2 regions of the Paenibacillus sp. HJGM_3 genome follow, and region 1 is predicted to be linked to the other one. Evidence: a T-box and tRNA genes for the amino acid it is inferred to sense, from the RefSeq annotation. Region 1 holds a T-box; the other holds one or more tRNA genes.
What was found. A T-box is a leader RNA that pairs with one kind of tRNA and senses whether it is charged. The one in region 1 lies ahead of ACI5FR_RS02010 (arginine--tRNA ligase), so its partner is inferred to be a tRNA-Arg.
Positions count from the first base shown of each region.

Region 1 (15,587 bases):
AGCCGGGAGAGCTCGCTCTGCGGATCGAACCGGCTGCACGTTGCCTCCACGTGGCGGAAGGCAGCCCAGGCACGGTCCAAGCCGGCTTCCACGTCGCGTTCGCTGGCGGCCGTCACGACCTTGAACGTCACCCGTGTATCCATGCAGAGTAACGACGAGGTATAGATGCGCTTTGTATGCATGACTATGCCTTCTCTGCTTGCAGCAGCGCCTGGTAGACTGCGTTCATGAAATCTTCGGAGCTGTATGTGGCGCCGCTCACGACGTCCACCTGATACGTCTGCCTGGCCACCACCTGGGCTGGCAGCGGGTCGATATATTTTTGCGGGTACCGGGTCCGGCTGCTCGTAATATTCACGGCGGCGATTTTACCGCTCTTGACCGTGACGGCGACCTCCACCGTCCCGAACCGGTTCGTGCCGGAGCCGTTGTAGACGCCGTCCTTGTACGTCGCCGTGCCGGTCGGGGCGGGAGGCATGCCCGTACTCCCGGCGGTCCCGCCCGAGCCTCCATTGGACGGCTGATTTTCCCCGGGCCGCTGACGGCCTTCCCGACCGCGATCGAAGCTGCCGCGGGTTCCTTCGCGCGTCAAGCCCCGATCAGGAACGGGCGTCTGCCCCGGACGGACGGTAGGCTCAGCCTGCACGCCCGCCTTCGGGGCCGCGGCGATCGGGACTCCGCTTGCGGCGCCGGCATCGGCCGTATCGGTCACCAGGTACCCCGCTGTATAGATCAATCCTATGGCCGCCGAACACAGTGCAACCATCTTGGGTCCCATTTTGGCCATCATGGGATCGTTCCTCCTCGTTATGCCGAATTATCCCTAGCATATAGGATGAAGCTTAAAATCCACTGAAAGATCGCCCAATATGAAATTAAAATTTTACCTTATGGCTGTTAACCATCCATGTTATAAACAGATGTTTTGCAACGTGTCCGTCATCCATGTACACTAAGGATTAATAGAATGCGAGCGAAACGAGGGTACAATGCAATGGAAGAGGAACAAGTGTGCAAGCGGATCCCGACGCCGGACGTCCTGGAGGTGGCGAAGGCGCTGTCCAGCGAGCTGAGGCTGCGGATCCTGGAGGCGCTGAGCGGGAAGCCGATGAGCGTGACCGAACTGACGCAGCAGCTGGGCGTCGCGCAGCCGACGGTCTCCATCAACATCCAGATGCTCGAGGCGGTCGGCCTGGTCGAGACGGCTCAGCGGTTCGGGAGAGGGAAGATCTGCTCCCGCGCCTGCGACTCGCTGCTCCTCGAGCTGCCCCGCGTGCCCACTGAGATGTCCGCCGCCTACACCGTGCAGATGCCAGTCGGCATGTATAGCGACTTTCGGGTTCAAGCACCTTGCGGCCTCGTCGGCCCGGAAGGGCTGATCGGATCGGTCGACGACCCGCATGCGTTCTACCGCCCGGAGCGCTCGGACGCATTCCTCGCTTGGTTCAGCGAAGACGGCTATGTGGAGTATAAATTCCCGAACTCGGCGGATGCCGGGAAGCCGTTCCGGGGCTTGTCGCTGAGCGCGGAGCTGTGCTCCGAGGCGCTCGGCTACAAGGAAGTTTGGCCGTCGGACATCACGGTGTCGATCAACGGCTTGGAGATCGGGACATGGACGAGCCCCGGCGATTTCGGGGAGAAGAAGGGCGAGCTCACCCCCAGCTGGTGGCTGGGGGGCACGCAGTACGGCTTGCTGACGGAATGGACCGTGGACGAGCAGGGCAGCTCGATCAACGGCACGCCGTCCTCGTCCGTGACGATCGGGCAGCTGAAGCTGGAAGCGAATCAGCCGATCGTCGTGCGGTTCGCGGTGAAGCCCGACGCCCGCCATCGTGGAGGGTTGAACCTGCTCGGCAAGCACTTCGGCAATATCCCGCAGGATATTAAGCTGACGCTGTCGCGGTAAATTTGTGCTTTAAGCCAAAAACGGGGCCTGGGTGACGGCCCAGGTCCCTGCTAGTAACCCGATTTTTTCGGCTTAATCCCGTCCACCGCCCCGGATTCCGACCAGTAACCCGATTTTTTCGGCTTCCCTTATCCCCCCATTACATGCGGTTAGGCGCGGGCAGTCCCAGCACCTGCAGCGCGTCGGCCAAAGTCATTTTGTACTTGGCGGTCAGCCAGATTCGGAAGCTCCTTCTCTCCCCCTCCGCCTTCAGAATCGGACACGCCGCATAGAACGTGTTGAACGCGGTCGCCAGCTCGTAGGCGTACGTGCCGATCAAATTCGGAGCCCGCTCTTCGGCGGCAGCCTCCAATGTCTCTGGCCAGTAAGCGAGCTGGCGCAGCAGCGCGTACTCGGCCGCTTCCAGCACGGCCGGGAAAGGTGGAGCCTTCGACGACACCAACTCTCCAGCCTCTCCCGGCCTAACCTTCTCACTCGCCTCTTGCTCAGCCTTAGCGAGAAGGCTTGCCGCCCTCGCATGCGCGTAGAGCAAGTACACGCCGGTGTTGCCCGTAATCTCCGTCGCCTTGTGCAGGTCGAACACGACCTCGGTCTGAAGGTTGTAGCGCAGCAAGTAATAGCGAATGGCCGCCGCGGCGATCGCCTCGCTCGTCAGCCCGGTCCGGCGCGAACGCTTCTCCTCGATGACGCGCTCCATCAGCTGCAGCATGTCGGCTACCTTGATGCCGATCCCTTGGCGCCCGGACATCGCGTAGGAGCCTTTGCCATCCGACGTGTCTATACCGAGCTCCGCCGCCGTCCCCGGACTGAGCGATACAACGCCGTAGCTGACGTGCCGCAGCCGCTCCGCCTGGCGGATGAAGCCGAGCGCCTCCAGCGCCTGCTTCACCATCGCCTGCGGGTACTGCTGCCGGTGGTCGATGACGTTCAGCACGATATCCGCTTGGCCGAAACGCTTGCGCACCCCCGCGCCGGCCGGAGCGGTCGTCCACAGGCTGTCGGTTGCGAAGCGGGTGTACTTGAACGTCTGATCCAGCAGCCCGAACTTCCACAGATGGTAGGCGATATCTTTCGCCGTGTACGTCAGAATGCCATTGGAGCGGACGAGAACTTTGTCCGCGGAATGGTCCGCCTGTCCCGGCGCGAGTTCCTCGGCATCAACCTGATCGGTCGCGTCCTCGGCGCAGCTTCCGTGCTTCAGCACCCAGCAGCCGGCCAGCTTGCCCTCTTCCGCCAGGACGAAAGCGGGCGTCGTCTTAAGCTTCGCGAACGCCGCCGCCCAGAAGCCTTGGCGCACGAGATGGCTCTCCCACACGAGCACGTCGTAGCGGATGCCGAACCGGCGCATCTCCTCCGTGTGCTCCCGCACGATACGCTCCGCCACTAGCTCTCCGATCCAGGCGGTGCTCGACCGCCCCTCCTCCAGCTCGTGCAGGACGCGGGTCCGCTCCTCCGTCATCGACGGAGTGGCCGCATACGCCCGGTTCACCGCCGCGTAGGTGTCCCAGCAATAGTCGCCGAATCGGGCGTATGCCCCTTCAGCTCCCGTGTGAAGCAGCCCGACGACCGTGTCCGCCAGCTGATTGCCCAGGTCGTCGATGTAGTTGTGCACCTCGACCCGGTAGCCGACGCGCTTGTAGAGCCGGGCAAGCGTGTCACCGATGCAGGAGTTGCGCAGATGGCCGATATGCGCCGCCTTGTTCGGGTTGATCGACGTATGCTCGATCACGACTTTAGGCGGCGGGGCATGCGCGTCTTCTCGACCTGCGTCGAAGTCCATCTCCGCCCAGCGCCGCCAGTTCAGGCGCATGTTCAAGAATCCCGGCGCCACCGCCTCGACGTGCGCCAGCAGCCCGCCGGCGCCGACGTCACCCCCGCCGCTGGCATCCGCCAGCAGGCCGTCGCACAGCTCGGCCGCGATAGACAGCGGCGCCCGGCGCAGCAGGCGTGCGAGCGGCATGGCCGCGTTCGACGCGTAGTCGCCGTGCTGCGCATGGGACGGCGGCCCGACCTGCACCTGCAGGTCGGCAGGACATTCCAGGCCCGCCTCCCGCAGCAGACGGGCCACCTGTTCGCGCAAGGCATCGGCCAGTAGTTGTTGTACCGTACTCATTCCTATCTCCTCCTGATCAAAGCATCTTCACCTAGAACTGTGTGCGAACGCCAAAAAAGGCTCTCGTCTCCTGAACGAATTCAAGAGACGAGAGCCTCTGCTCCCGCGGTACCACTCTTCGTGCCAAGCTCCTTCGGAGCTTGACCCCTCAACCGGATAACGGCCGGACGCCGGAACGCCGTACCCGAGCCATCTGCTATGCAGCCAGCAGACGCCTGTTCTGGCGCTCATCTCCCGGGCCCGCTTCCTTGTCGGCCTCGTACCGGCTCCCACCACCCCCGGCTCGCTTGAACGTTTCCCCGACAAGTACTGTCCCGATCATGGACGGTACTATTTTACTGATCTTATTAATTGAATATTGGAACTATTGTAGTTAGTTTCAGGCAACCTGTCAAGTTGATGGCGATCGCCTTGAAGCTAACGCGGATAACGGACAGTTTCCACGCCCTTCCTCCGTCAACCACCGCACGCTCGCACCGATGTGTATCGGATTTCGATTCTCATGACACGACTTTCCTGGTGCATTTCCGTATACTTATATGAGCGAAGAAACTACTGAATGTGTTGAAAGGAAGGATTGGAGCATGAGCGACTTTTTGCGGGTCGGCGGGATCGTCCAGCTGATCGGGGGGCTGCTGCTTGGATTTATTATGGGCCATATGGACGGATACCCGCTGTTCGGAGGGGACGGACAATTCGAGTCCGACTACCGCTGGTCGATCGGCCTGTTCTGGTGGATCGCGGGCGCGTTCGGGGGCATCGTGTTCCTGACCCTCTCCCTGCTCTTCGAAGCAATTGGGCGGATCGAGCACAACGTCTACAGCCTGACTAACGCCTACATGCGGAACAATCCGAGCGAGGCGGAGCCTCCCAAAGCCCTGGGCACCTCCCGCAGCAGCCTGACGAAAATGGCGAATTACAAAATGGGCCGCACCGAGGAGTCTACGGACAAGAAGTAAGCCGGCTTGCGGCGGCTACCCGTCGGCCCGGAGCGAAGCGAACGCTTTGAGCAAATCACGAATGCCCTTCCTCGAATGGCTTCGATCGGATTTTTTACTTATAATGAGGGGGAGGTGACGAGACCATAATGGAAAATATGAAACAGGCTCTTATAAAGCGACTGACCACCTACGTTCAGGTGGATACGCAATCGAACGATGCGAGCGAGACTTGCCCTTCTACTCCGGGTCAGCTGACCCTTGCCCGGATGCTCGTGGAGGAGCTGCGGCAGATCGGCATGAACGATGTTACCATGGACGCGAATGGCTACGTGATGGCGACGCTGCCTTCCAACACCGACAAGGACGTACCGACAATCGGGTTCATGGCCCACGTTGACACGGCGACCGACTTCACCGGTGCTGGCGTCCGGCCGCAAGTCGTGGAGCGGTATGACGGAGAGGCCATCGTCCTGAACGAAGCGCAGCGGATCGTGCTGTCGCCGGACGAGTTTCCCAGCCTGCTGCGGTATGTGGGGCATACGCTCGTCACGACGGACGGCACCACCCTGCTTGGGGCGGACAACAAGGCAGGCATCGCGGAGATCATGACCGCGCTCGACTGGCTGCTGCAGCATCCGGAGGTCAAGCATGGCCGCATTCGAGTCGCCTTCACGCCGGACGAGGAGATCGGCCGCGGGCCGCATCGGTTCGACGTCGCGGCGTTCGACGCGAAGTATGCCTACACAGTCGACGGCGGTCCTCTCGGCGAGCTGCAGTACGAGAGCTTCAACGCCGCGCGGGCGCTCGTGACGTGCAGGGCAAGATCGTGCATCCGGGCACGGCGAAGGGCAAGATGGTGAACTCGGCGAAGATCGCTATGGAGTTCAATCGCCGCCTGCCCACACAGGAAGCGCCGGAGCATACCGAAGGCTATGAAGGATTCTTCCACCTGATCTCGATGCAGGGCGATGTCGAGGAGACGAAGCTGCACTACTTGATCCGCGACTTCGACAAGGCGTCGTTCGCAGCGCGCAAGGCGAAGCTGAAGGCGATCGCCGCTGAGCTGGAAGCGGAATATGGCGCAGGGCGTGTCTCGGTGGATATCAAGGATCAATACTTCAACATGCGGGAGAAAATCGAGCCGGTACGCGAAATCGTGGACATCGCGCACGAGGCGATGGTCAGCCTCGGCATCGAGCCCGTCGTAGAGCCGATCCGCGGCGGGACGGACGGGTCGCAACTGTCCTACATGGGACTGCCGACGCCGAACCTGTTCACCGGCGGGGAGAACTATCACGGCCGGTACGAGTACATCTCGGCGGACAATATGGTGAAGGCGACGCAAGTGGTAATCGAGATCATCCGGCGGTTCGAGCGGCAGGCGTAGGCGGGTGAAGGCGGGGGAGAGATGAAAGGCAATCGGCGAGACGGATCCCACATTCGTCTGCCGATTGCCTTTTTGTCATTTGCCGTGTCCGAGTTCAAACAAGCCCCGGCCACAGCCTCGCCTTCAGCGCCAGCAGGTTCAAGAACCCGGAGTCGACGCTGCCCAGCGCCGAACGGCCGTAGCCGCCGTGGAAGTCGGAGCCCCCGGTCATCGCCAGCCCGTACTGTTCCGCGTACCCGCGGGCCTTCTGCTCCTCCTCCCGGTCGTGGTCCGGGTGATACACTTCGATGCCTTCCAGGCCCGCCTGAACCCACTCGCCGATCGCTTCGTAGTTCCCGAGCTGGCCCGGATGGGCCAGGACGGGCACGCCGCCCGCTTCCCGGATCGCGCGGATGGCGTCCGCCGCGTCCACATATTGCATCGGCACAAAAGCGGTACCCGGCGCCTCGCCGTTCCCGCCCCGAGCAAACAGCGAGCGATACAGGTCGCCGAACAGCTCCTGGCAGTGGCCGCTCTCCATCAGCGCCGCCATGATGTGCTGCTTGTAGACGGCCGTGCCGCCTGCGGCAATCCGGCCAACCTGCTCCCAGCTGATGCGGTAGCCCGCCGCCACGAGCTGCTCCACACTCTGCCGGGTTGCTTGCGTCCGCCGCTCGAGAATCGGGCGGCACAGCCTCGCAAGCGCCGGATGCTCCGGCTGTACGTAGTAGCCCAGGATATGGGCCCGGCGTCTGCGCGCGAAGTCGTAAGCCGAGATCTCGATGCCGGGGATCACTTCGACGCCCAGCCGCTCTCCCCACAGCATGGCTTCCGGTACCCCGGCCGTGGTGTCATGATCGGTGACGGCCAAGTACCGGATGCCGGCGGTATGGGCCGCGCTCAGCACTTCCCGGACGGTGTAGGTGTTGTCCGAGGCCTTGGTATGGCAATGCAGGTCTACGATGCCCTGTCCCTTCAACCGACCGCCACCGCCTTGCCGAAAGAGGAGAGATCGCGGTAGGTCGCGGACAAATACGTCCAGTGCGATTCATACTGCTCCCGAATTTCGTGGATCATGTAGCCCTCCTGCGCACATCCCCCCAGCAGCCGGGCGATCTCGGCCATCGGCACGGCCCCTTCCCCTATCGGCATATGCATGTCGCCGCGGCCCAAGGGCAGCAGCTCGTACTGGTTTTTCTCCGTCGAGTAGTTGGGCTTGCCGTAATTGTCATGAACGTGCAGGTGAATAATGTACGGCACCATCGCTTCCAATTCCCGCTGGAGGCTCAGCCCATACATCTGCAGCGATAAATATAAATGCCCGACATCGAGGGCGATCCCGACGTTCGGGTGGCCGATCGCCGCCACCTGCTCGGCTAGCTGAGCCGGAATGACGGAGTAGCAATAGTCCGGACAGTCCAAGTACGGCCTGACGTTCTCCATGCCGATCCGTACGCTCCGCTGCCGGGCATACTCCCCGGCCTCCCTCATGATCGCCGCCTCGCGCTCGAGCAGCAGCCGCTTGTCAGCATCCGTATACCGCGGCCACGTCTGCGGATAGAGAAACTGCTCCTCGCCGACGAATCTCCCCACGTGCACGACGAGCAGATCGGCGCCGACCGCGCCGGCCACATCGAGACAAGCGAGCAGCAAACGCTGCTCGAATCCGATGTCATCCGCCCGGAACACATTCAGGTCGAACGGGGCGTGCAAGGTATAGCGCAGCGGGATTCCGCGAAGCAATTCCACGTACGCCTCGAGCCGGCCCGGATCGATCACGCCGTTCTCGATGATCCGCATCCCTTGGATCGGAAGCTCCACGGCTTGATAGCCCGCCTCTAACACTTGGGCCAGCTTCTCCTTCAAGCGGTCCGTCCGGCTGACGACGTCGCAGCTCATCAAGCTAACCCCAATGCCCTTAAGCTTCAATGCGCTCGGCCCCTTTCCCGCTCAGGGCGGCGCGAGTAGTTCCCGAGAGATAATTCATTTGGCATACGAGCTGGCCTCGGACGAACACGTTCTGAATGACCGGGCTTCCCGCCTGTTCCCGGACGACGAGCAGGTCCGCCTCTTTCCCCGCCGTAAGCGACCCGGTCCGGTCGTCAATCCGCAGCGCTCGGGCCGGATTCAGCGTCACCATATTGACCGCCTCCACGATGTCGAGCCCCTGAGACACGAGCAGGAATACGGCGCGAAGCATCGCAGGCGGGTAGTAATCCGAGCACAGGATGTCGACGACGCCCGCACGGATCGCCTCCTGGGCGGACAGGTTGTTGCTGTGCGAGCGGCCGAGCATGACGTTCGGCGCGCCCATGACGACATACAGCCCGCGCCGCTTCGCCTCGACCGCTACCGCGAGATCGACGGGGAATTCGCTGATCGTCCCGCGCCATTGCTGAATCCGATCCAGCTTCTCGATCGAATCGTCGTCATGCGAGGCGAGCGGGACATCGTTGCGATAAGCCAGGTCGGCGAGCCGCTGCAGCTCGGCATCGGCGATTTTCGCCCGGTTTTTGCGCTCCTCCAGAATCGCGTTTACTTCTTCCTCGGTCTTCTTCTGGCGCTCCATGATGAATTTCTTCTGCACATCCGTATTGCGGTATTGGCCTTGACCCGGGGTGTGGTCCATAAACGACATCTGGTCGATCAGTCCCTGGGTGATGAATTCCTCGACGAACGGCACGACGCTATCGTTAGTCAGCTCCACGCGAATGTGCACCCGGTGATGGATGAGGTGGTCATGCTGCCTCAGGTTCGCGATCCGGTTCACGATGTCCTTGACGCTTTGATTTTTGCGAAAATCGTTGCTCGAGTTCTCCCCCCACATGCTGAGCGAGTGGTAGATCGTCGTGACGCCTTGGCTGACGAGCTTCCGCTCCAGCTCCTGGTAGGAGAATTCCAGCGCAAACCGGCTAGTAGGCCGGGGCTGCATCTCGTGCTCGATCGCGTCGCTGTGCGTATCGATCATACCGGGCATGACCCAGCATCCCGTGGCATCATACACTTGCCCAGCACTCGCCAGAGCCGAGGTATTGGGACGAATGTCGGCAATCCGACCGTCCTCGATCACGACCGTCCCCTTCATGAGCACTCCCGTCGGAGTCACCACGTTGCCGCCGCGGATCGTTAAAATTGGTTTCATAGTCGCACTCCCTCCGCCGTCGCCAGCTGCTTCTCTTCCTTGGCCCCTCCGAGCGAGCGCATATCTAGGATGTGGTCGGCTACGCGGCCCATGACCTCCCAGTCGTGGAAAACGCCGATCATCGTGGTGCCTTCCCGCTTCATCTCGTGCAGGATATCGAGCACACGGTGCTTCGTCTCGTTGTCGAGCGAGGCGGTCGGCTCATCGAGGATGAGGAGGCGCGGCCGGGCGACGAACGCTCTCGCCAGGTTCACCCGCTGCTGCTCCCCGCCGCTGAACGTCGCCGGGTACGCTTGCCACAGCGCCTCCGGGATGTTCAGCCTGGCGAGCATGTGCGCCGACGCCTCCCGCGCCTCGGATAGGGCGTAGCCCCGGGGAAGCAGCCGTTCCGCTACGATGTCGAGCGCGGAGATGCGCGGAATGACCTTCAGGAACTGAGACACGTAGCTGATCTCATGCAGGCGCAGATGGGACATTTGGCGCTCGGTCGCTTGAGCCAGGTCAATCCTGCCATACAGCGAGGAGTCGTACCAGATCTCGCCGGACGTCGGCAAGTACGTGCGATACAAGCACTTGAGAATGGAAGACTTGCCGATGCCGCTAGGACCCGCAATGCCCATGAACGCGCCGCGGGGCACTTCGAACGATAAATCTGAGAACGGATGGACCTTCATCTGGTGCGACAGGGACAGCTCGAACCGTTTGCTTAAGCCGATTACTTGAATCATCGCTATTCACCGCTTTCTATCGTCATTGATGCCGAACCGGGCCGACTGTTACAGCAAAGAGTGAACTAGCAGCTGAGTATAAGGGTGCTGCGGATCCTCCAGAATCTGGTCGGTCAAGCCATGCTCGACGATCAGTCCTTGGCGCAGCACCATCGTCCGGTCGGCCAGCATCCGAATGACGCCCAGATCGTGGGAGACGACGATCATCGCGACCTGCAGCTCCCGCTGCAGGCTGCGGATCAGATCCAGCACCTTGGCCTGCACGGACAGATCAAGTCCCGTCGTTACTTCGTCCAGTAACAGTAGGGGCGGGTTGTTGGCCAGCGCTTTGGAAATCTGAACTCTCTGCTGCATGCCGCCGCTGAAGTTCCGGGGCGGTTCGTCCATCCGCGAGATCGGAATCTCGACCTGCCGCAGCAGCTCCGAGGCGCGCTCGCGAATGGTGCCTACATGGAAGCGGTCCGCGGCGAACAGCTTCTCGGCGATATTGCCGCTGCTCGAGAAATTCATGCGCAGCCCCAGATAGGGGTTCTGGTACACCATACCCATGACATGGTTGCGGATGTACCTCTTCTGCTGCGCCGACTTAACGAACAAGTTGGAAGCCCCGTCGTCGTAGCCCGCGATCGTCATCTCGCCGGATGTCGTGTCCTCGTCGAAGTACAGGCACTTCACCAGCGTGCTCTTGCCGGAGCCGCTCTCGCCAACGACTCCGAGAATCTCGCCCGAATGCAGGTCGAAGCTGAGGCTTCGGCACGCCCAGATGCTGCCGCACACCGGGCAGCGGCTCGACTCGCGCTCGTCCGTGGAAGGGACGCGGCATTGCGAGCAGCCGGGCCCGAATCGTTTGCTAAGTCCCCGTACTTGGAGCAGCGGGGTTTCGACCATTGTCGCCGTCATCGGTCAACCTCTCCCTTCGCGCTGCCTGCGGCAATACGCCGTATCCGAACACTGGTAGATCGTCCGCCCCGTCGACTCGTCCTTCACTTCGTCGAGGAACGTATGCGTGCTGCCGCAATGGCCGCACTCGGCATCCTTGAACGTCTCCACCGTGAACGGGTAATCGTCGAACTGCAGGGGCACCACATTCGTGTACGGAGGGATCGCGTATACTTTCTTCTCCCGCCCCGCTCCGAACAGCGACAGATGCTCGCTCATGTGCAGCTTCTCCGTATCCCAGCGGGGGATCGGGCTCGGCGCCATGATGTAGCGGTTATGCACCATGACCGGGTAGTCGGCGCCGAGCGTGATGCTGCCCCACTTGACGATGCTCTCGTAAAGGGTGAGCCACATCGCGCTGTAGTCCATCTCCGCGTGCCGGATACGCGTCTTCTCTTCCCTCGGCTCGACCTTGCGCAGCGGCTCCGGCTGAGGAACCTGCAGGACGAGAATCTGGTCGCGCGTAAGCGGCTCTTCCGGGATCCGGTGACGCGACTGAATGATCGTCGCCTCCTCCGTCGCTTCCGTCGTCGCGATCCCGCTCGTCGCCTCGACGAGGCGGCGGATGCTGACGGCGTTCACGCTGTCGTCGTTCCCCTGGTCGATAACCTTGAGCGTGTCGTTCCGGCCGAGCAGGGACAAGGTCAGCTGTAAGCCGCCGGTTCCCCAGCCCCGGCCGATCGGCATCTCCCGGGAGGCGAAGGCCACCTGGTAGCCGGGGATGGCGACCGCCTTCAGCGATTTGCGGCGGATTTCCCGCTTCGAGCCCTCATCCAGAAAAGCAAAATTATACGCCGGCGTGCTGAAGGTTCTTGCGTGCGGTCTCTCTTGTCTGTCCTGTCTGTCCTGTCTGTCCTCCGTCGTCATCTGCATCGTGCGGCGCCTCCTTCCTTCTCGATAGCTCCTGCTGCTTCGTCGCCTGGACCTTGCGAATCTGATCCAGCGAGGACTGGAACGTAATATAGTGCGGCAGCTTCAAGTGCGAGACGAAGCCGCTCGATTCGACCGAGTCGATGTGGGTCAGGACGAATTCCTCGTCCTGCGCCGGGGCGTCGCCTTTCGTCTCCAGGCTGCGCTCCAGAATCGCCATAGAAATGCCCTTCAGCTCGTTCTGACCGAAGCATAGGCCGTAGCCCAGAATGAAGTGTACCTCGCCCGATTCCGTATCCTGCTTGAACGAGTTGATCGACTCGACCTCGGTGAGCAGCAGCTCCCCGATGTAGACGGGTTCCGTCTCTCCGTCCCCGTCATCGCTGTAAGGGTAAGCAATATGAACGGCGGCGTACCCGACGCGCAGCTCGCCGATCGTCGGATGCACGATCCCGTAACCCCGCATGCTGCTGTAAGCGAGCGCGGTCATCGCTCCCGTCTCGCCCCGGGCGAGCGCCTGCAGTCTGGCCGCACGGGTGGAAGGGATCGTCAGCTTCTGTCTCGTAATGTCGAACGGTTCCGCGTCGGCATCGGATTTCTCTACTTTCTTCATCAACCCTTGCTCCCGCAACAGATCCGCTACCTTCTGGAACGTGAGAGAGCCCGGCTGCAGCTCCACATCATCCATGTAAGCCCGGACGAACGCCTCCATGTCGGCGTCGCCTTCCTCGCGCAGGGAGAAGTTCAGCATCCGGTGCGTATAATCGTTCGTCGGACCGAGCATCTGTCCGCCCGGGATATCGCGGAAGGACGAGGAGATCCGGCGGATGACCCTCATCTCGCCCGGCTCGACCGTAAGCGAGTAGTGGTTGCGCGGCAGCGTCGAGCGGTACGCCCGCAGCAGGAATGCCGCTTCGGCCGGATCGCCCTCCGCTTGCTTCAAGGCGATCGCCGCGTATTCCGGGGCATAGATGCCGCCCTCTCCCATCACGCGATCGATGAGGAAGCGCAGCTGCTTCTCGATCCATTCTACGGCGAGGCTCATCTCCGAGCCTTGTACGCGGTACAGCTGGTTCAGCCGGTTCGCTTCCTCGATCGCTTCCTGTCCTCCCGTTACGGCTACGTATGCCATCTACCTCACTCCTTTCTCCTGAGCTTGCACGTGAACCTGCGTCGTCCTCGGCAGCGCCGCCAGCTCGCCCGACACCGTATACAGCACGAGATCGACGCCCATGGGATACTCGGCATTGGCGAGGGCCCGCTGCTCCATCCACACGGGCGACAGTCCCTGCACGCACAGCCGACAAGTGTCCTTGATCCCCGGACCGCTCAGCGTCCAGCAGGCTTCCGGACTCTGCCCCGGCTCGAAGCTCTCGAAGCCCTCCACGAGCACGAACAGAATCGCCCCGCCCTCCGGACGGATCAGAGTGCCCTTCTTCACCTGGGCGAGCAGCGCCTCGATCCGCTCCGGCGCCTCGCCCCCGCTCGCGAACACATAGTCCACTTCCGGCAACGCGGCTATCCGGCTGAATGTCTGCCGGCGAATGTGCGCCTCCAGCGCTTCCTTCTCGGCCTCCATCGCGACCGCGAAGCCGACTTCGCCGTCCAGCAGCGTCAGGGCGAAGCAAGTCGCCGTAGCGAGCAGCGGCGACGCGGCCTCGACTCGCGCGCTTGCGGCCGCGATGCTGCCGATCTGCCCCGGTCGGGCGAGCGCCTCGAGCAATTGCCGATAAATGAACTGTGTATCGTGCACCCGATCGAACGGGCGCTCTTTAACGTTTGGCATTGTACTCCTCCATCGTGTCGAAGTTCACCTTGGTCTTCGCCGACTGCGAATAGACGGTGCGCTGTCGAACCGCGATCCGCTCCTCCTCGGCGAGCAGCTCCGGCTCCCACGCACCGGTCTCCGGCAGCTTCGCCTGGAATGCGGCGTCTACGACGGCGAGCTGGTAGGCGCGTTCCGCATCCTCGCCCATCAGCACGCCGAAGCCGTACACGCCCTGAATGGAAACCGTACATTCGGTCACTAGCACCTCGCCCAGATAAAAAGGCTTTTGCGAGACGGAATCGTTCGCCTTCGTCATCACGAGGCTTCGCTCCGGAGGTTTGACCGTCTCCATGCTGTACTTCCGCTCGATTTGCTCGCACAGCCGCTGCAGCAAGCTGCGGTCCCCCTCGATCAGAATGCGGGCGATTTGCCATTTTTTCATGGGCTACACTCTCCTTCGAATATTGGCTTTCATCCGGTTGCTCAAGAACTCTACGCTGAACACCATGAGGAAAATGACGAGGCCGACGAACGCGACCGTATCGAATTCATAGGCCCGCATCGCGTTGGAGATTTCCCAGCCGATGCCGCCTGCGCCGACAGCGCCCAGAATGACCGATTCGCCGATGTCGATCTCGAGCCGGAATACGCTCCAGGCCAGGAAGGATGTGAACACTTGCGGCAGCACGCCCTGAGCCATAATCTGCAGCCAGCCCGCTCCGGTCGCGCGCATCGCTTCCAGCGTCCCTTCTTCCACTTCCTCGATTGATTGCGAGAATACTTTGACCAGCATGCCCACCGCATGAACGCCGATCGCCAGAATGCCCGGGAACGGACCCAGCCCGACGGCCACGATGAAAACAAGCGCCCAGACGAGCGTAGGAATCGCGCGCAGCAGCGACGCCAGCCCTTTCACGAAAGGGGATGTTCTGGGCGACACGTTCTCGGCGGCCAAGAAGGACAGGAAGAACGCCAGCATGACGGCCAATACCGTGCCCACCACCGCGACCTGCAGCGTCACCAGTCCCGCAGACAGAATGCCCTTCCAGTCCGAAATGTTCGGCGGCATCATCTTGGCGAACGATTGGAGGAACGTCCACGTTCCGTGCACGATCCGGGCGTAATCGAAGTTCAAACGGATCAGGCAAAAGATGAAGAACAAAGCGCCGAATACCGCAGCCCCGACCAGAACCGGGTCCTTCTTCGGCTTACGCGGGTACCCGTATTCATCCGATCGGCCCATGCCGGCCAGCTTGCCGGCCTGCGTCCATGGAGTGCTCATAGGATTCGCTCCCTAATTTTACTTGTCGTCCACTCGGTCCCCAGAATGATGACAATGACGAGGAGAATGGCAAGGCTTACTTCCTGATATTGGAACAGCTTGATGCTTTTCTGAATCGCAAACCCGAGCCCGCCGCCGCCTACCATGCCGATAATCGTCGAAGCCCGGATGTTCAGCTCCAGCTTGTAGAGCGACCAGCCGATGAAGCCCGGCATGAATTGCGGCATGACCGCTTGCCCTAGCACCTGCCAATACGTGGCGCCCGTCGCCCTCACGGCCTCGAGCTGCCCCATATCGATCTCCTCCAGCACTTCGGCATAGGCCCTGGTGAGCGTCCCTATCGATGTCAGGATGAGCGCAAGGCAGCCGACCGTCGTCCCCAGCCCGTAAGCGAAGACGAGCAGGATGGCCCAGATGAGCGTCGGGATGTTGCGCAGCACCGAGCAGAACGCCCGCACCGCGACCTGCAGCGGCCTGTATGGCGAAGTGGTCGAGGCGGCGAGGAACGACAGCAGCATCGACAGCAGCGCCC
Region 1 covers NZ_JBJGED010000001.1:457,813-473,399, forward strand. Annotated here, with positions in the region: gene ACI5FR_RS01995 (FAD:protein FMN transferase) at 1-182, opposite strand, end outside; gene ACI5FR_RS02000 (FMN-binding protein) at 185-790, opposite strand; gene ACI5FR_RS02005 (ArsR/SmtB family transcription factor) at 995-1,906, shown strand; gene ACI5FR_RS02010 (arginine--tRNA ligase) at 2,046-4,019, opposite strand; T-box leader at 4,100-4,350, opposite strand; gene ACI5FR_RS02015 (hypothetical protein) at 4,604-4,978, shown strand; partial or broken gene pepT (peptidase T) at 5,116-6,347, shown strand; gene ACI5FR_RS02025 (PHP domain-containing protein) at 6,442-7,305, opposite strand; gene ACI5FR_RS02030 (sugar phosphate isomerase/epimerase family protein) at 7,302-8,255, opposite strand; gene phnM (phosphonate metabolism protein PhnM) at 8,245-9,468, opposite strand; gene phnL (phosphonate C-P lyase system protein PhnL) at 9,465-10,196, opposite strand; gene ACI5FR_RS02045 (ATP-binding cassette domain-containing protein) at 10,245-11,096, opposite strand; gene ACI5FR_RS02050 (alpha-D-ribose 1-methylphosphonate 5-phosphate C-P-lyase PhnJ) at 11,100-12,008, opposite strand; gene ACI5FR_RS02055 (carbon-phosphorus lyase complex subunit PhnI) at 11,923-13,137, opposite strand; gene phnH (phosphonate C-P lyase system protein PhnH) at 13,138-13,791, opposite strand; gene phnG (phosphonate C-P lyase system protein PhnG) at 13,778-14,215, opposite strand; gene phnE (phosphonate ABC transporter, permease protein PhnE) at 14,219-15,055, opposite strand; gene phnE (phosphonate ABC transporter, permease protein PhnE) at 15,052-15,587, opposite strand, start outside.

Region 2 (15,587 bases), on a different contig from region 1:
CCATTAGCTCAGTCGGTAGAGCACCTGACTTTTAATCAGGGTGTCGTAGGTTCGAGTCCTACATGGCTCACCATGTTTTATCTCGCGCGTATGGCGGAATTGGCAGACGCACTAGACTTAGGATCTAGCGGGCGACCGTGGGGGTTCAAGTCCCTCTACGCGCACTAACGCAAAGACCCCTTGCAGGGGTCTTTTTTTACGTTACAATCGGAAACCGTGCTTATTTAGGGACATACCCATAGCCGGGATAGCGCACGACCGGCCATTTTTCTTTGCGTAAAGCGTTGGTCAGCTCAGGGCCGACGTTCAGGTTCGTCTGGACGAGGTGCGTAGGCGTCAGGGCCATCCACTGATTGAGGGACACGTCTTCGAACCGGTCGCTCTTGAACATCTCCAAGAACCATAAAGGCTCGGTCCCCGTGTTCTGGATGTAATGACCAAAAGCAAATGGCACGTATCCCACATCGCCGGCCCGGTAATTGAAGGTGCGGGCGGCCCCATTGCCGGCGAACACGGTCATCCGCCCTTGTCCGGTCAGGTAGTATTGCCATTCGTCGTTATTGGGGTGCCAATGCAGCTCCCGCATGCCGCCGGGTTCGATCTCCACAAGCGCGGCCGCGATCGTCCGGGAGATCGGGAAGTTCCTCGAATCGACGATGCGCACGCTGCCCCCAGGTGTTCGTATGGGGGGTTGGGCGAGCAGCTCATGTTTGAAGCTTAGCGGTATCGTGCCGTATGGGGAAGCGATAGCCTGGCTCTCGATCGGGCCGGGTACACGATCCTGGTAGATGTACACCTGATCCGTAGGGATCCGGTCAAAGGCGGATTCAGGTACGCCGAAATTCGCCGACAGCACCTCCTTAGGCGTATGGGCGAACCAATCGGAGATGGATAACGTATTCAAATCGGAGAAGCTGCCGTCGTCGAAGACGAGCAGGAACTCGCACCCTCCCTCCAGCCCTTGAATCGAATGTGGGATGCCCGGAGGGAAGTACCATAAGTCACCGGGACCGACATCGGCGATGAAATTGCGCCCGTTCTGGTCCACAGCCGTGATTCGGGCGCGTCCCAGCAGCATATACGACCATTCCGCCTGCTGGTGCCAGTGGAGCTCACGGACGCCACCCGGGGTCAAGCTCATATTGACTCCCGCCATCGTAGTTGCGATCGGGAGCTCGCGCACCGTAATTTCCCTGGACCAGCCGCCGTGGTTTAACTGCATGTGCGTATCCGAGAACGAATAACGCAGATTCGGGATTAACCCGGCATCCGTCACAGGCGGGACGAGCATATCCGGGTTTTCCCGATCCCTCATGATATCGCGAGGCCCCAGATCGACGTTTCCCGCACCGTCGCTTCGGATCGGCTGTGGAATGTCCATAGGAAGGCCTCTAGGCGGTTCTGAACGGTTCATAACCCACTCCCCACTGTTCGTAATAAACTGGCGTATTAACCCTGCATAGCACGCTACAATTGGTGTATGATGCGCGACAGGGATTTATGTTGTAGGAATGGGTAAAATAGAGTTTGAAGCCCTTTGGCATGCAGGAAGAAGAAACCATAAACTTTTTCATTAAAAACACTTGCTTTTTGTTCTGAGCTTTGATATATTATTTCTTGTCGCCGCAAACGGAACGCGAAAGAAACGAGCGGATGACACGAAGGGCAAGCCCTCAACATCATATGCGGACGTGGCTCAGTGGTAGAGCATCGCCTTGCCAAGGCGAGGGTCGCGAGTTCGAATCTCGTCGTCCGCTCCAGAATATGTGCCTTTAGCTCAGCCGGATAGAGCGTTTGACTACGAATCAAAAGGTCGGGAGTTCGAATCTCTCAAGGCACGCCATTTTTCTTTTTAACTTCATATTGTACTGTCGGGACGTAGCTCAGCTTGGTAGAGCACCTGGTTTGGGACCAGGGGGTCGCATGTTCGAATCGTGTCGTCCCGACCATTATTATTCTCGCATGATGCGGGTGTAGTTCAATGGTAGAACTCCAGCCTTCCAAGCTGGTAGCGTGGGTTCGATTCCCATCACCCGCTTCCTAGAAGTCAAGCACAGAGACCGCAAGGTCTTTTTTTGTGTATATAATTAGTAATATTCCAGAATTATGTTTAGTGCGTTAAAGCAGGAATGTCGCGAAGGTTGTCGAATTATTGAAGGATATAGAGAATGAGGTGAGAGAGAACCATGTCTGAAGTAAAGAATGACACACATCGGGTAAGCTCCAATCATTTGCTGCGCCGCGACGTGCGGTTTCTAGGGAACATTCTGGGCGAGGTCCTCGTCCATCAGGGCGGGCAGGAGCTGCTCACGATCGTCGAGCAAATTCGAGAGATGAGCAAGAAGATGCGGGAATCGTCCGATCCGGCGCTCTTCCAGGACTTCAAGAACGTCATTCGTTCGCTGAGCAAGGAGAACCGCCACCAGGTGATCCGGGCATTCGCCATTTATTTTCAATTGGTGAACATCGCCGAGCAGAACCACCGTATTCGACGCAAGCGCGACTACGAACGGTCGGCTATGGAGCAAATCCAGCCGGGTTCCATCGAAGGCGTGATCAACGAGCTGCGCGCCTCCAATGTGCCACCTCGGGATGTCCAGGAGATCCTGAACACGATCTCGCTCGAGCTGGTCATGACCGCACACCCGACGGAAGCGAGCCGCCGCGCGGTGCTCGACATTCATCAGCGCATTTCCAAAGAAGTCATGCAGCTGGAGAACCCGGGCCTCACATACCGAGAGCGGGAGCAGCTGCGGGAGAAGCTCGTGAACGAAGTGCTCACGCTGTGGCAGACCGACGAGCTGCGCGACCGCAAGCCGACCGTCCTGGACGAAGTGCGCAACGGCATGTACTACTTTGACGAGACGCTCTTCGAGGTGTTGCCGGATCTGTATCGCGAAGTGGAGCGGTGTCTGAAGAAGTACTACCCAGGCGAGAACTGGAACGTCCCTTCCTTCCTGCGCTTCGGCTCTTGGATCGGCGGTGACCGCGACGGCAATCCGTCCGTGAAGGCGGAGATCACGTGGGAGACGCTCGTGATGCAGCGGGGACTGACACTGCAGAAATACCAGGAGGCCCTTAAGGGGCTCATGGAGAACCTCAGCTTTAGCACGTCCATCGTGGACGTAACGCCGGCCTTGCTGGCTTCCATCGAGTTGGACAAGCAGCAGATCCAGCTGAAGACCGAGGACGTATGGCGCAATGAGAAGGAACCGTACCGAATCAAGCTGTCGTACATGCTGGAGAAGCTCGAGAATACGCAATCTCGGACCCAAGCGGTCGTGAAATATCATTCGCCGGAGGAATTCACGGCGGACTTGAAGGTCATCGAGGCTAGTTTGCGGAGTCACTACGCCGATTATGCCGCTGACCATTATGTGCAAAAGATCATCCGGCAGGTGGAGCTGTTCGGCTTCCATCTCGCCACACTGGACGTACGCCAGCATAGCAAAGAGCATGAGTCGGCGATGGCGGAGATTCTGGCCAAAATGCAAATCGTAGACAACTATGCCTCCCTCTCGGAGGAGGAGAAGATCAAGCTGCTGAGCGGCTTGCTGAACGATCCTCGCCCGCTCGTGTCGCCTTACATGGAGTACACAGAGGGGACCATGGAATGCATCAACGTCTACAAGACGATCAAGGCGGCTCAGCAGGAGTTCGGTGCCCGCTGCATCCAAACCTACTTGATCAGCATGACGCAAGGCGCCAGCGACCTGCTGGAGGTCATGGTGCTGGGCAAGGAAGTGGGCTTGTACCGCAGGGAAGCGGACGGCAGTGTCACCTGCACGCTGCAGCCGGCGCCGCTCTTCGAGACGATCGACGACTTGCATGCGGCTCCGGGCATCATGCAGACCTTGTTCGACATTCCGGCGTACAAGGCGAGCCTGGACAGCTTTGGCGGCCTTCAGGAGATCATGCTGGGCTACTCCGACAGCAACAAGGACGGCGGGGTGTTGACCGCCAACTGGGAGCTGCGCGTCGCCCTGAAGCAAATCACGCAGGTCGCGAAACGCAATCAAGTGAAGCTGAAGTTCTTCCACGGCCGCGGAGGCGCTCTAGGCCGCGGAGGTATGCCGCTCAACCGCAGTATCATGGCTCAGCCGCCTGAGACGTTAGGCGGAGGCATCAAGATTACCGAGCAAGGCGAAGTACTGTCGTCGCGCTACTCGCTCAAAGGCATTGCGTATCGCAGTCTGGAGCAGGCGGTTTCGGCTCTTATATCCGCGGCCAAGCTGGCTCGGAATGGGGTAGAGGCGGACGCGCAGGAGAGAGCCTGGGAAGAGATCATGAAGGACATCTCCGAGAACGCGCAGACGAAGTACCAGGATTTGATTTTCCGCGATCCGGATTTCATGGCCTTCTTCAAAGAATCGACGCCGCTGCCGGAGATCGGGGAGCTGAACATCGGCTCCAGACCGTCCAAGCGGAAGAACAGCGATCGGTTTGAGGACCTGCGCGCCATTCCATGGGTGTTCGCGTGGACGCAGAGCCGGTACTTGCTGCCGGCGTGGTACGCGGCGGGCTCAGGCTTGCAGACGTTCTCGCAGGGCGACCCGGACAACCTGCGCACGCTGCAGAAGATGTACAAGGAATGGTCGTTCTTCAGCACGATGATCGACAACCTCCAGATGGCGCTCGGCAAGGCGGACCTGCCGATCGCGAAGGAATACTCGGGCATGATCACCAATCCGAGCATCGGCGAACGCATCTTTGGCCTCATCGAGACCGAGTACAAGCTCACCTCCGATTTGATTCTAGAAATTACCGGTCAAGAGGAGATTCTGGACAACGTGCCGGTCATCCAGGAATCGATCCGCTTGCGGAACCCGTACGTCGATCCGCTCAGCTACTTGCAGGTGCAACTGCTCACCGAGCTACGCTCCCAGACGGAGCAGACGGACGAGTATGCAGAGCTGCTGCGGGAAGTGCTGCTTACGATCAATGGCATCGCGGCCGGCCTGCGGAACACCGGCTGATCCTCGTTTGACGCTTCGAAGTCGGGCCACTCCTCTCTTGAGGGGGAGGCTCGACTTTTTGCATGAAATTGGGTAAAGTAGAGCCAATGAAGGAAAGAATTGGAGGACCCTGCATGAAACCTACCGCTTGGCGCTGGGTGGCCATCATCCTGGTGCTGATCGGATCGGCCAGCTACGGGCTGTTGTCTCCCCTCGTGAAGATGGCGTATGAACGCGGCTGGAACGACGTGCAAGTCAGCGCGAGCCAAGTGACGATGGGGACGGTGCTGCTCTGGGTTCTCTTGCTCGTGAATCCTCGCGCCTGGTCCAATCCGTTTCGGACGCCTTGGATCCGGTTGTCGGCGATCGGCATTTTCGGGCTGGCGCTGACTACCTTTTTCTTAAACAACAGCTTGTCTCGTTTGGACGCGTCGCTGGCGATCGTCTTGCTGTTCCAGTTCACTTGGATGACGATCGTGCTGGAATGCGGATTCGATCGGAAATGGCCGACGAAGTACCAGGTCGGGGCGGTCATTCTCGTCATGATCGGGACGCTGCTCGCGGTAGACGTATCCGGCACTTCGATGAGCGAGCTCGATGGAGTGGGAGTGGCGTTCGGCTTGCTGTCCGGGTTTACCTACAGCGTGTTTTTGTTCTTCACGGGAAGGGTCCGGACGACGGCGCACCCTATTCTGAAGTCCGTCATTATGCTGACGGCGGCGTTGCCTGTCATCTACATCATTTATCCGCCGGCGGCTGTGTTCCAGTCGAATACGGGATCGCTCGTGCTCTGGGGCTTGCTGCTCGGCTTTCTAGGCCAAGCTCTTCCGGCGGTAGCCTTCAATATCGGCATCCCGCGTATCGGGGCAACACTTGCGGCGATGCTCGCGTCTATGGAGCTCCCTGTCGCGATTACGGCGGCATTCCTGATTTTGAAGGAGCCGGTCGGGTGGATGCAATGGGCAGGAATGGGGCTCATCCTGATCGGGATCTTCGTCTCGGAACGGCAGCCTAAGCGGGAGGAAGAACCGAAACGATCGGAATAACAACTTTTCGGAACTTTTCGCCGGGATGTCCGTACGGTAAATGGAGAGGTTCTGCATCGAGTACGGAATCTTACGGAACGATAGAGAGAAAGATCGTCTTGGCGGTGTCGGAAGGACATGACGCTTGGACGGAGGGAACGGCGCTGAACGGGCACGGGCTGTGGGAAGAAGAAATCAGCTCAGCTAGCGTTCAGGCGTGGGAGGAATGTCGGTGAATTACGTGGAAACGCGCTTGGCCAAGCTCGCCCGGAACGGCGATCGGCGCGCCTTTATCGATTTGGTCGATTTGTACAAGGATAAAATTTATCATATGGCCTACCGCATGCTGCATAACGTACAGGAGTCCGAGGATGTGGTGCAGGAGACGTTCCTGCGCGTGTACACGAACCTCCACCGGTATGACGAAACGCAGAAGTTCTCGACGTGGATCTACCGCATCGGTACGAACTTGTGCATCGACCGGCTGCGCAAGCGCAAGCCGAGCTATTCGCTCGACGCCGAGGTGGCGGACAGCGAGGGCACGGACTGGTACTCGATGCTGTCGAGCCCCGATCTGACACCCGAAGGCGAGCTGCTCCTGTCGGAGACACAACAGCAGGTGCGCGACGCCATCGATTCGTTGCCGGAGAAGTACAAGGCGGTAGTGATCCTGCGCTATCTGCATGACATGTCGCTGCAGGAGATCAGCGATGTGCTAGAGATGCCGGTCACGACGGTGAAGACGCGGGTGCACAGAGGGCGGGAGTTTTTGCGTCAGAAGCTGGAAAAGGAAATCGTACTCTAATGTACCGGAATGTGGAAGTGAAAAAACTTGGCCGAGAGGCGTTAATGAGTGAAACAATCTTCGGGGTCGTACGTATAGTACAATACGAATTCTCAGAACGAACCGGGAACCCGTACGAGAACGTCAAGCAGAAAGGAGTGGCTCTCCGATGGATTGCAAACAAGCCGTCCCACTGATCCATGATTATCTGGATGGAGAATTATCCGGCACGCAAGCGATGGAGCTGAAGGCTCACCTGTCAACCTGCGCCGCCTGTCATAAACGATTCCAGCAGCTCGAGAAGGCGGATCATCTGTTCCGCTCCCTCAGCGCCGTAGCGGCTCCGCCGCACATGACCGACCGCGTGCTCCGGGCGCTGCCTGCCCCGCATCGCCGGAGGAGCTGGACGAACTGGGTGCGCCGCCACCCGGCGGCCACCGCGGCCGCGATTTTCGCCGTCGTCATGCTGAGCAGCTTCTTCTCGCTCTGGAACCAGGATACGGACCTGATCGTGAGAGGCACGGATCTGGAACAGGTCGTCATCAAGGGCAACCAAGTATACGTACCCGCAGACCATACGGTGCGCGGCAATCTCGTCGTCGAGAATGGAACGATCCAGGTAGACGGCGCCATCGAGGGGAACCTCGTCGTCATCGACGGCTCGTATGTACTCGCTTCTACCGCCCGCATCTCCGGCGATATCAAATCCGTGGATCAAGCGGTACAGTGGCTCTGGTACAAAACGAACCAATTTTTTGCCTCGGTGGCCAAGTAAACATGGCTTAACACGATCGGTCGGACACCTCCCTTCTGCATGAAGGGAGTTTTTTGTTGTCCAGCCTGAGAAGTCACTTTGTGGGGTTTCTGTTGAAAATATGGTATGATGGGGTGTAGGCGGCCTTAAAACAATCTACACAAAAGCTGCTCGGGGGTTGGCGGATGGACTGGATTCGAGAGATTGGCATCAACGATGTCGTAGACATCCTGATCGTCAGCTACGTCATCTATAAAGTAATTCTGCTCGTTCGCGGGACAAGGGCCGTACAACTGCTGCAGGGCATCTTCGTGGTCGTGCTGACGTGGGCGCTCAGCATCTGGTTCAAGCTTAATACGCTGAAGTGGCTCATGGACCAAATGCTGACGCTGGGAGTATTGGCCATCATTATCATATTCCAGCCGGAGCTGCGCCGTGCTCTTGAGCAGTTAGGGCGCGGAAGGCTGTTCAGCCGCACGACGTCCTCAACCGAGGATCAGGAAGTCACGGGGCGGATTGCCCATATCCTTAAGGCGATGAATCATCTAGCGAAACGCAAAATCGGGGCGCTCGTCGTGTTCGAACGGCATACCGGGTTGAACGACTATGTCGAGTCCGGGATTCCGATCGGGTCCCAGATTACGTCAGAGCTGCTCATTAACATTTTCATCCCGAATACGCCGTTGCATGACGGAGCGGTTATTATTCGGAACGGTCAGATTATGGCGGCGGGCTGTTACTTGCCTTTGTCGGAAAATCCTTTTATCAGCAAGGAGCTCGGGACCCGGCATCGCGCCGCGATCGGCATGTCGGAAGTATCGGACGCCGTCTGTGTCGTCGTCTCCGAGGAGACCGGGCAAATCTCGCTGGCGCTCAATGGCCAGATCGTTCGCGACATTAAGGAAGAGTCGCTCGTGTCGAAGTTGTATGAAGAGCTGCGTCCGAAAACCAAAGATAAGCCTTCTTTCTGGAAGAGAAAGGGGGGTCAAGATGGGTCGAATGAATGAATGGCTCGGTAAGCCGAATGTCCTGAAAGTGATCGCACTCGTGCTCGGGGTGCTGCTGTGGTTCGCCGTCCAGACCGACGAGAAAACGACTCCGGGCAGTGCTCTGCCTACGGAGCGGGAGAATACGATCACGAACGTCAAGGTAACGCCGATCTACGATAGCGAGACCTACCACATCCAATCCATTGATCCGGCCGAAGTCATGATCAAGGTGAAGGGCAAGGATACCGCGCTCAAAAAGGTGAACACCGCCACGTACCGGATCGTGCTCGATCTGACGAACGCCAAGGTCGGGGAGAATACGCTGCCGCTTACGCCGGAAAAGTTCCCGAATGGGGTCGAGGTGTCAATCTACCCGCCATATGCGAAGGTTGTGCTCGAGGGCAAGCAGCAGAAGGAAATGCCGGTGACGGCGAACGTCACAGGGAACCCGGTCAACGGGTACAAAGCCGGGCAGCCGGTCATCCGCCCGATGCGGGTTATCGTCACGGCGCCTAGCAGCCTAATAGACAGCGTCGCCTCCGTACGGGCTGACGTGAGCGTGGAGAGCGCCTCCAGCGCGGTGACGAAGCAAGTGAAGCTCGTCGCCTACGACAAGAACGGCAAGCCGCTGGACGTGTCGATGAATCCTCAGGTGGTCGACGTCGAAGTGCCGATCACTCAGCCGTTCAAGAAAATGCCGCTGCGGATCAAAACGACCGGATCGCCGCTTGCAGGCTATAGTGTGGCGTCGTTCACGCCTAGCGCGGAGCAGATTACGGTCTACGGCCCACAAGAACTGCTAAACACGCTCGAATTCTATGAAGGGCCTTCGGTGGACCTGACCGGGCTCAAGGAGAGCAAGACGTTCACGCTCGATATTCCGCTGCGGAACAAGGTCACCACCCTTGATCCGCCGAAGGTGGATGTCAAGGTCGAGATCGTGCCGTCGACGACTCGCGCCTTCGACCAGGTGCCGCTGACGATCGTAGGCCAGAACGATATGTACGATACGAAGATTACGTCGCCGACGAACGGCGTGGTCTCCTTCACGCTGGAAGGGGCGCCGGCGGTGCTGGATAAGCTGAAGGTGACGGATGTGCAGGCGATCGTCGATGTCAGCAACTTGCCCCCGGGCAAGCATGACGTCCCGGTCAGCGTGAACGTCTCGCCGTTCGTACGGAGGACCGGCGCCGACCTGCGGGCGATGGTCGAGATCAGCGCCAAGCCGGGCGCAGGCGGAGCGGGCGGCGGAGCCGCTCCGGCGAACGCCGGCGTGAGCGGCGGGACGAGCGCGAGCCCGACGCCGAGCGGCGGTCCGGCCGGGCCGTCGGGCACGGCGACGCCGGCGCCTACGCCAACGCCGCAGCCGACCCCGCAGCCGACGCCGACGGGCAGCGCGGGCGCCGGGAGCGGCGGCCGGAGCGGCGGTGCGGGGTAGGCCCCGCCGCGGCACGCCGGGGCGCGGGGCATGCAGCTGTGCAGGCGTGTCAACTGGGAGATGCACGCCGGGCTCAATGATGCTCAATAGGCAACATTTTTCTGGATTTCACAGCTCAAATGAAGAACTTGTTGCCCCAAATTGCAACATTTCTGTCTCGAAAGAACCTATTTCCAACTGAAATGTTGCCTTTTCAGCAACATTTTCGCGGTTTACGGTCGTTAGCTGCACGCAAAGTTGCTATTCGGGCAACATGCATGGTTACGACGGGTGAACCCGCCAGAAAAAAGAACCATTAGAGGAGCGATAGAGAAGCTATGGGGAAATATTTTGGAACTGACGGTGTACGTGGTATTGCGAATCAGGAGCTTACGCCGGAGCTTGCGTATAAAATCGGGCGCTGCGGCGGCTATGTGCTGACCCAGCATGCGACCGGGAAGCCGGTCGTGCTGATCGGGCGCGACACGCGCATCTCAGGGCCGATGCTGGAGGCGGCGCTCGTCGCCGGCCTGCTGTCCATCGGCGCCGATGTCGTGCGCCTGGGCGTGATCTCGACGCCGGGCGTCGCTTATCTGACACGCAAGCTCGGTGCGAGCGCGGGCGTCATGATCTCGGCCTCGCACAATCCGGTCGAGGACAACGGCATTAAGTTCTTCGGCAGCGACGGGTTCAAGCTGTTCGACGAGACGGAGCTCGAGATCGAACAGCTGCTCGATGCGGCCGTCGACGAGCTGCCGCGTCCGGTCGGGACGCGGCTCGGTTCGGTCCGCGACGACGCCGAGGCGAAGTTCGCGTACACGGAGTTTCTGAAGACGACCGTAGACGTGTCGTTCCAAGGCTTGAAGCTCGTGCTCGACTGCGCGCACGGGGCCGCCTATGAGCTCGCGCCCCGGCTCTTCCGGGAGCTGGGCGCGGAAGTCATCGCCATCGGCGCGGAGCCCGATGGCACCAACATCAACGCCGGATGCGGCTCCACGCATCCGGAGCGGCTGCAGGCCGAGGTGCTGCGGCATGGCGCGCACCTCGGGCTGTCGTTCGACGGCGATGCCGACCGCCTCATCGCCGTGGACGAGACAGGCGCCGTGGTCGACGGCGACTACATGCTCTGCATCTGCGGCGATGCGCTGAATCGCGCGGGCCGCTTAAGCCGCAGCACCATCGTGACGACGGTGATGGGCAATCTCGGCTTTTTCAAAGCCGCGAAGGACCTTGGCATGGAGACGGCCCAAACGGCCGTAGGCGACCGCTACGTGATGGAAGAGATGCGCCGCGGCGGCTACAACCTGGGCGGGGAGCAGTCCGGCCATATGATTTTCCTCGACTACATCCCGACCGGCGACGGCATGCTGAGCGGCCTGCAGCTCGTGCAGACGGTGGTGCAGTCCGGCAAGTCCCTCGGCCAGCTGGCAGGTGTCATGAAGAAGTACCCGCAGGTGCTCGTCAACGTTCGCGTAGCGGATAAAGGCAAGCTGAACGGCAATACGGCCATCGAAGCGGCGATTCGCAGCGTCGAAGAGCGATTCGCCGGCAACGGCCGCGTGCTGGTGCGTCCTTCGGGAACCGAATCGCTCGTACGCGTCATGGCGGAAGGGCCTGAAGAGGCCGTGGTGAAGGCATATGTGGACGAAATTGCGGACGTGGTCCGGGTACAACTGAACGCATAGCAGGACAACGCAATCCGCATAACGGCGCGGTTCGGGAGGAGGATATGACCTTTTTCGACGGAATTCGCGCCGTGTGCCATTTAACCCGGTAGGACAAAATGGGGTTGCATCTGGGCGGCAAATTGAATAGTATAGAAAACAGCACTCTGGAATGGAAAGGTGGATCGAGGTTGTTCAGCATCACAAGCGCCAGAACTTGCGGCCGCTGAGTCCCGAACGGAATAAGGAGCGGCGACACGCCCAAGTTGACGAGGTAGAGGTGTTCGGATATCGGCGGGGACCTCTCGGCTTGCATCAGAGCCGTGAACAGGAAGGCAAAAGGACTGGGTGACCGGTCACTACAAGATTCCTGTGTGATGATGAGTTGTACGTTGGAGTGGAACCGAGGCGTGTACGGAACACGGCCTGCGGTTAGGTTAAGGTTTGTTAGGTTTAGGGCACTTATTATTTGTGTGATTAAATAAATTTGCTTCATTCGGAAGCTTGTTTCGTGCTGTCTTTTCATGCGAGACGGAATGACAATTGCATAGCCTAACGCTTATTCAGTCATGCCGCTCGGCATGAAAAGCCGCACGGACGAACATGAGACGGAGGTCATGAATCGGATGTGTGGAATCGTTGGATATATCGGGAATCGGAATTCGCAACCCATTTTGCTGGAAGGGCTGAAGAAGCTGGAGTATCGCGGGTATGATTCCGCCGGGGTGGCGGTGTTCACCGGGACCGGGCTGGAGATCAAGAAGGCGAAGGGGCGGTTGGCCGTTCTGGAATCGCAGCTGGAGGTCACGCCGCTGCAGGGGACGATCGGGATCGGGCACACGCGTTGGGCTACCCACGGCAAGCCTTCGGACGTCAATTCGCATCCCCATACGGACAATTCTCAGAAATTTTCGGTGGTGCATAACGGGATCATCGAGAATTACATCGGGCTGAAGGAAGAGCTGACAGCCAAGGGGCATCATTTCGTATCCGAGACGGACACGGAAGTCATCTCTCACCTGATCGCCGATCTGTATGACGGGGATATCGTTCGCGCGGTTCAGCAGGCCGTTCAGAAGATGCGGGGAGCGTTCGCGCTGGGCGTTTTGACCGAATACGAGCCGGATAAGCTCGTGGCAGTACGACTCGCGAGTCCGCTTATCATCGGGGTTGGCGAAGGCGAGAACTTCATCGGATCGGATATCCCGGCGATTCTGGAGTATACTCGGAATGTGTATATCCTGAACGACGGCGAAATGGCCGTTTTGACACGCGGTGGTGTCGAATTAATGACCTTAGAGGGGAATTTTATTTCCCGGGAATTATTTCGTGTCGATTGGGATCTGATTACGGCGGAAAAAGCCGGATTCGACCACTTCATGCTCAAAGAAATTCATGAACAGCCGAAGGCATACAAGGACACGATGGGCAGCCGCATCTCGCCAGACGGCACGCGGGTCGTGCTTCCGGAGATCGGGATGTCGGCTGAGGCGATTCGTTCCATCCGCAATGTTCACATCGTGGCTTGCGGGACCGCTTATCATGCCGGCTTGATCGGCAAGGGGGTCATCGAGAAGCTGGCGCGCATCCCGGTCGAGACGGACGTCGCGTCGGAGTATCGCTACCGTTCGCCGATCATCACGCCGGAGACGCTCGTCATCGTCGTGAGCCAATCCGGCGAGACGGCCGACACGCTGGCCGCGCTGCGGGAAGCCAAGCGCTGCGGCGCTCGCGTGCTCGCGATCACGAACGTCGTCGGCAGCTCCGTCGCCCGCGAGGCGGACGATGTGATCGTCACCTGGGCCGGGCCGGAGATCGCCGTCGCCTCGACGAAGGCGTACACGTCCCAACTCGTCGCGTTCTACTTGTTCGGGCTGTACCTCGCCCAGACGCTGGAATCGCAACCCGCGGAGTATATCCGCGAGGTGCTGGCCGCCTTGCGGCTGCTGCCGGAGCAGGTCGAGTATTTGCTCGGCCAGAGCGAGCCGATCCGGGCATACGCCGAACAGATTGCGGAGCACCAGAGCTTGTTCTTCATCGGCCGGGGCCTGGACTACGCCGTAGCGTTGGAGGGGTCGCTGAAGCTGAAGGAGATTTCCTACATTCACTCGGAGGCCTATGCGGCGGGCGAGCTGAAGCATGGGACACTTGCGCTGATTGAAGAGGGCATCCCGGTCATCGCGCTTATGACCCAAGAGGCTTTGCTGGAAAAAACAGTAAGCAACATCAAAGAAGTCAAAGCCCGTGGCGGCCGCGTCTTCGGCATCGCGCTCGCCGGCAATGACGAGCTGGCTCACGTGGTGGATGAAGGGTACACGATCCCCCGCACTCATCCGCTGCTCACACCGGCGCTGTCGGTCATCCCGCTGCAGCTGCTCGCCTACTATGGCTCGCTCGCACGGGGCAACGACGTCGACAAGCCGCGTAATTTGGCGAAGAGTGTGACGGTGGAGTAGGGAATAATACAACGAGAAAAATAATGTTGGATCTCAATATAATGTTGGGAACTAAAGGAGGCACCTATAAAAAGGCGCCTCCTTTTTATGTACGCCCAGCATGGGCGTCATCAATACTCCTCGCATAGCCAAAAGCAAGGGTGTCGTCGCGAGGGCGGGATCTACATGATCGTTACGCTAGCGCGAAGCAAGGTGAGATAAGGCTCGTAAAGCCGCTGGGAATTCCGTTAGTATCCAGAGGAGATTTTCCTTAATTTTTTTTGCCTTCCTGTCACACTCCACATCCCTTGCCCGTCATACAGGTAAAATTTGAAAGGGATGATGAGCGATGCAAAAAGTTGATGTAGTAGTGGTTGGTGGAGGGATTGCGGGTCTAACCGCTGCAATTTACGCAGCCAAAGCCGGGAAACAAACCATGGTCGTTGAAAAACAGGATCGCTTAGGCGGCCGAGCCATTACCAACAAGAAAAAAGGAGCTTACTTCAATCTGGGCGCGCATGCCTTGTATAAGGGAGATGCGTACGCGACTTTCCGGGAACTGGGACTGAACTTACAAGGAAAGAAACCTTCCGCTGACGCTTATGGCGTTTGGAAAGGAAAATTGAAAACCTTGCCTATGGATTTAAAATCCTTGTTTACGACTCCGCTGTTGTCTTGGAAAGGAAAGATGGAGTTCGCTTCGTGTCTTGCGAAACTTTCAAAAGCGGATACTCGTCAATTTGACAGGATCAGTGTCCGCGAATGGGTCGAGGGGAATTTGCGAGATCCCATGGTGCGCAATATCTTTTATTCGTTGCTTCGTGCCGCCAGTTATGTGGCCGGACCGGATTTGCCAGCCGCGGGTCCTGTATTGAAACAGCTGCAGAATGCCCTTAAAGGCGCGTTGTACCTGGATCGTGGCTGGGGCGAATTGATCGAGGAATTGCGGCAGAAGGCAACCGACCTGGGAGTGCGGTTCATAACAAATACCAAAGTCTCGTCCATCGATACCCGTGGCGGGATCGTACGGCAAGTTCTCTGTGAAGACGGAACGAAAATCGATACGCAACATGTTATCCTTGCCACACCGCCTTCTATCGCCAATGAGTTGGTGCCCTTTGCAGAAAAAACCGCCCTTCATACCTGGAAAGAGCAAGCGATTGAGGTAACCGCGGCTTGCCTGGATGTGGCCTTGAAACGACTTCCCAAGCCTAAACAACAATTTGCATACGGGATTGATCAGACCGTGCTCCTAAGCAATTATTCGCGTGCGGCTTACCTAAGCGACGATGGCGCGCAAGTCATATCGCTCATTAAGTACCAAGGGAAAGAAACGGACCCGGATAAAGATTTGCACGAACTGGAAGGCGTGCTGGATTTGATGCAGCCGGGATGGCGGGAACAATTGGTTGTCAAGCAATACCTTCCTAAAATGACGGTTTGTCACGACTTTATGCATATGAAACGTCTTGAGAATCCAGGACCCGCAGTCCCGGAAATACAAGGATTATATGTAGCAGGAGAATGGGCGTCGCACGGTGAAGTTTTGGTTGATGCCGCTACG
Region 2 covers NZ_JBJGED010000047.1:31,693-47,279, reverse strand. Annotated here, with positions in the region: tRNA gene ACI5FR_RS32590 (tRNA-Lys) at 1-73, shown strand, start outside; tRNA gene ACI5FR_RS32585 (tRNA-Leu) at 85-164, shown strand; gene ACI5FR_RS32580 (oxalate decarboxylase family bicupin) at 221-1,381, opposite strand; tRNA gene ACI5FR_RS32575 (tRNA-Gly) at 1,686-1,760, shown strand; tRNA gene ACI5FR_RS32570 (tRNA-Arg) at 1,767-1,843, shown strand; tRNA gene ACI5FR_RS32565 (tRNA-Pro) at 1,873-1,949, shown strand; tRNA gene ACI5FR_RS32560 (tRNA-Gly) at 1,968-2,038, shown strand; gene ppc (phosphoenolpyruvate carboxylase) at 2,187-4,976, shown strand; gene ACI5FR_RS32550 (EamA family transporter) at 5,090-6,001, shown strand; gene sigW (RNA polymerase sigma factor SigW) at 6,213-6,785, shown strand; gene ACI5FR_RS32540 (zf-HC2 domain-containing protein) at 6,934-7,539, shown strand; gene cdaA (diadenylate cyclase CdaA) at 7,704-8,525, shown strand; gene ACI5FR_RS32530 (CdaR family protein) at 8,509-9,945, shown strand; gene glmM (phosphoglucosamine mutase) at 10,263-11,609, shown strand; gene glmS (glutamine--fructose-6-phosphate transaminase (isomerizing)) at 12,215-14,044, shown strand; gene ACI5FR_RS32515 (phytoene desaturase family protein) at 14,373-15,587, shown strand, end outside.
Region 2: it encodes a tRNA-Arg, which carries the amino acid that the T-box ahead of ACI5FR_RS02010 (arginine--tRNA ligase) is inferred to sense. The anticodon was not compared.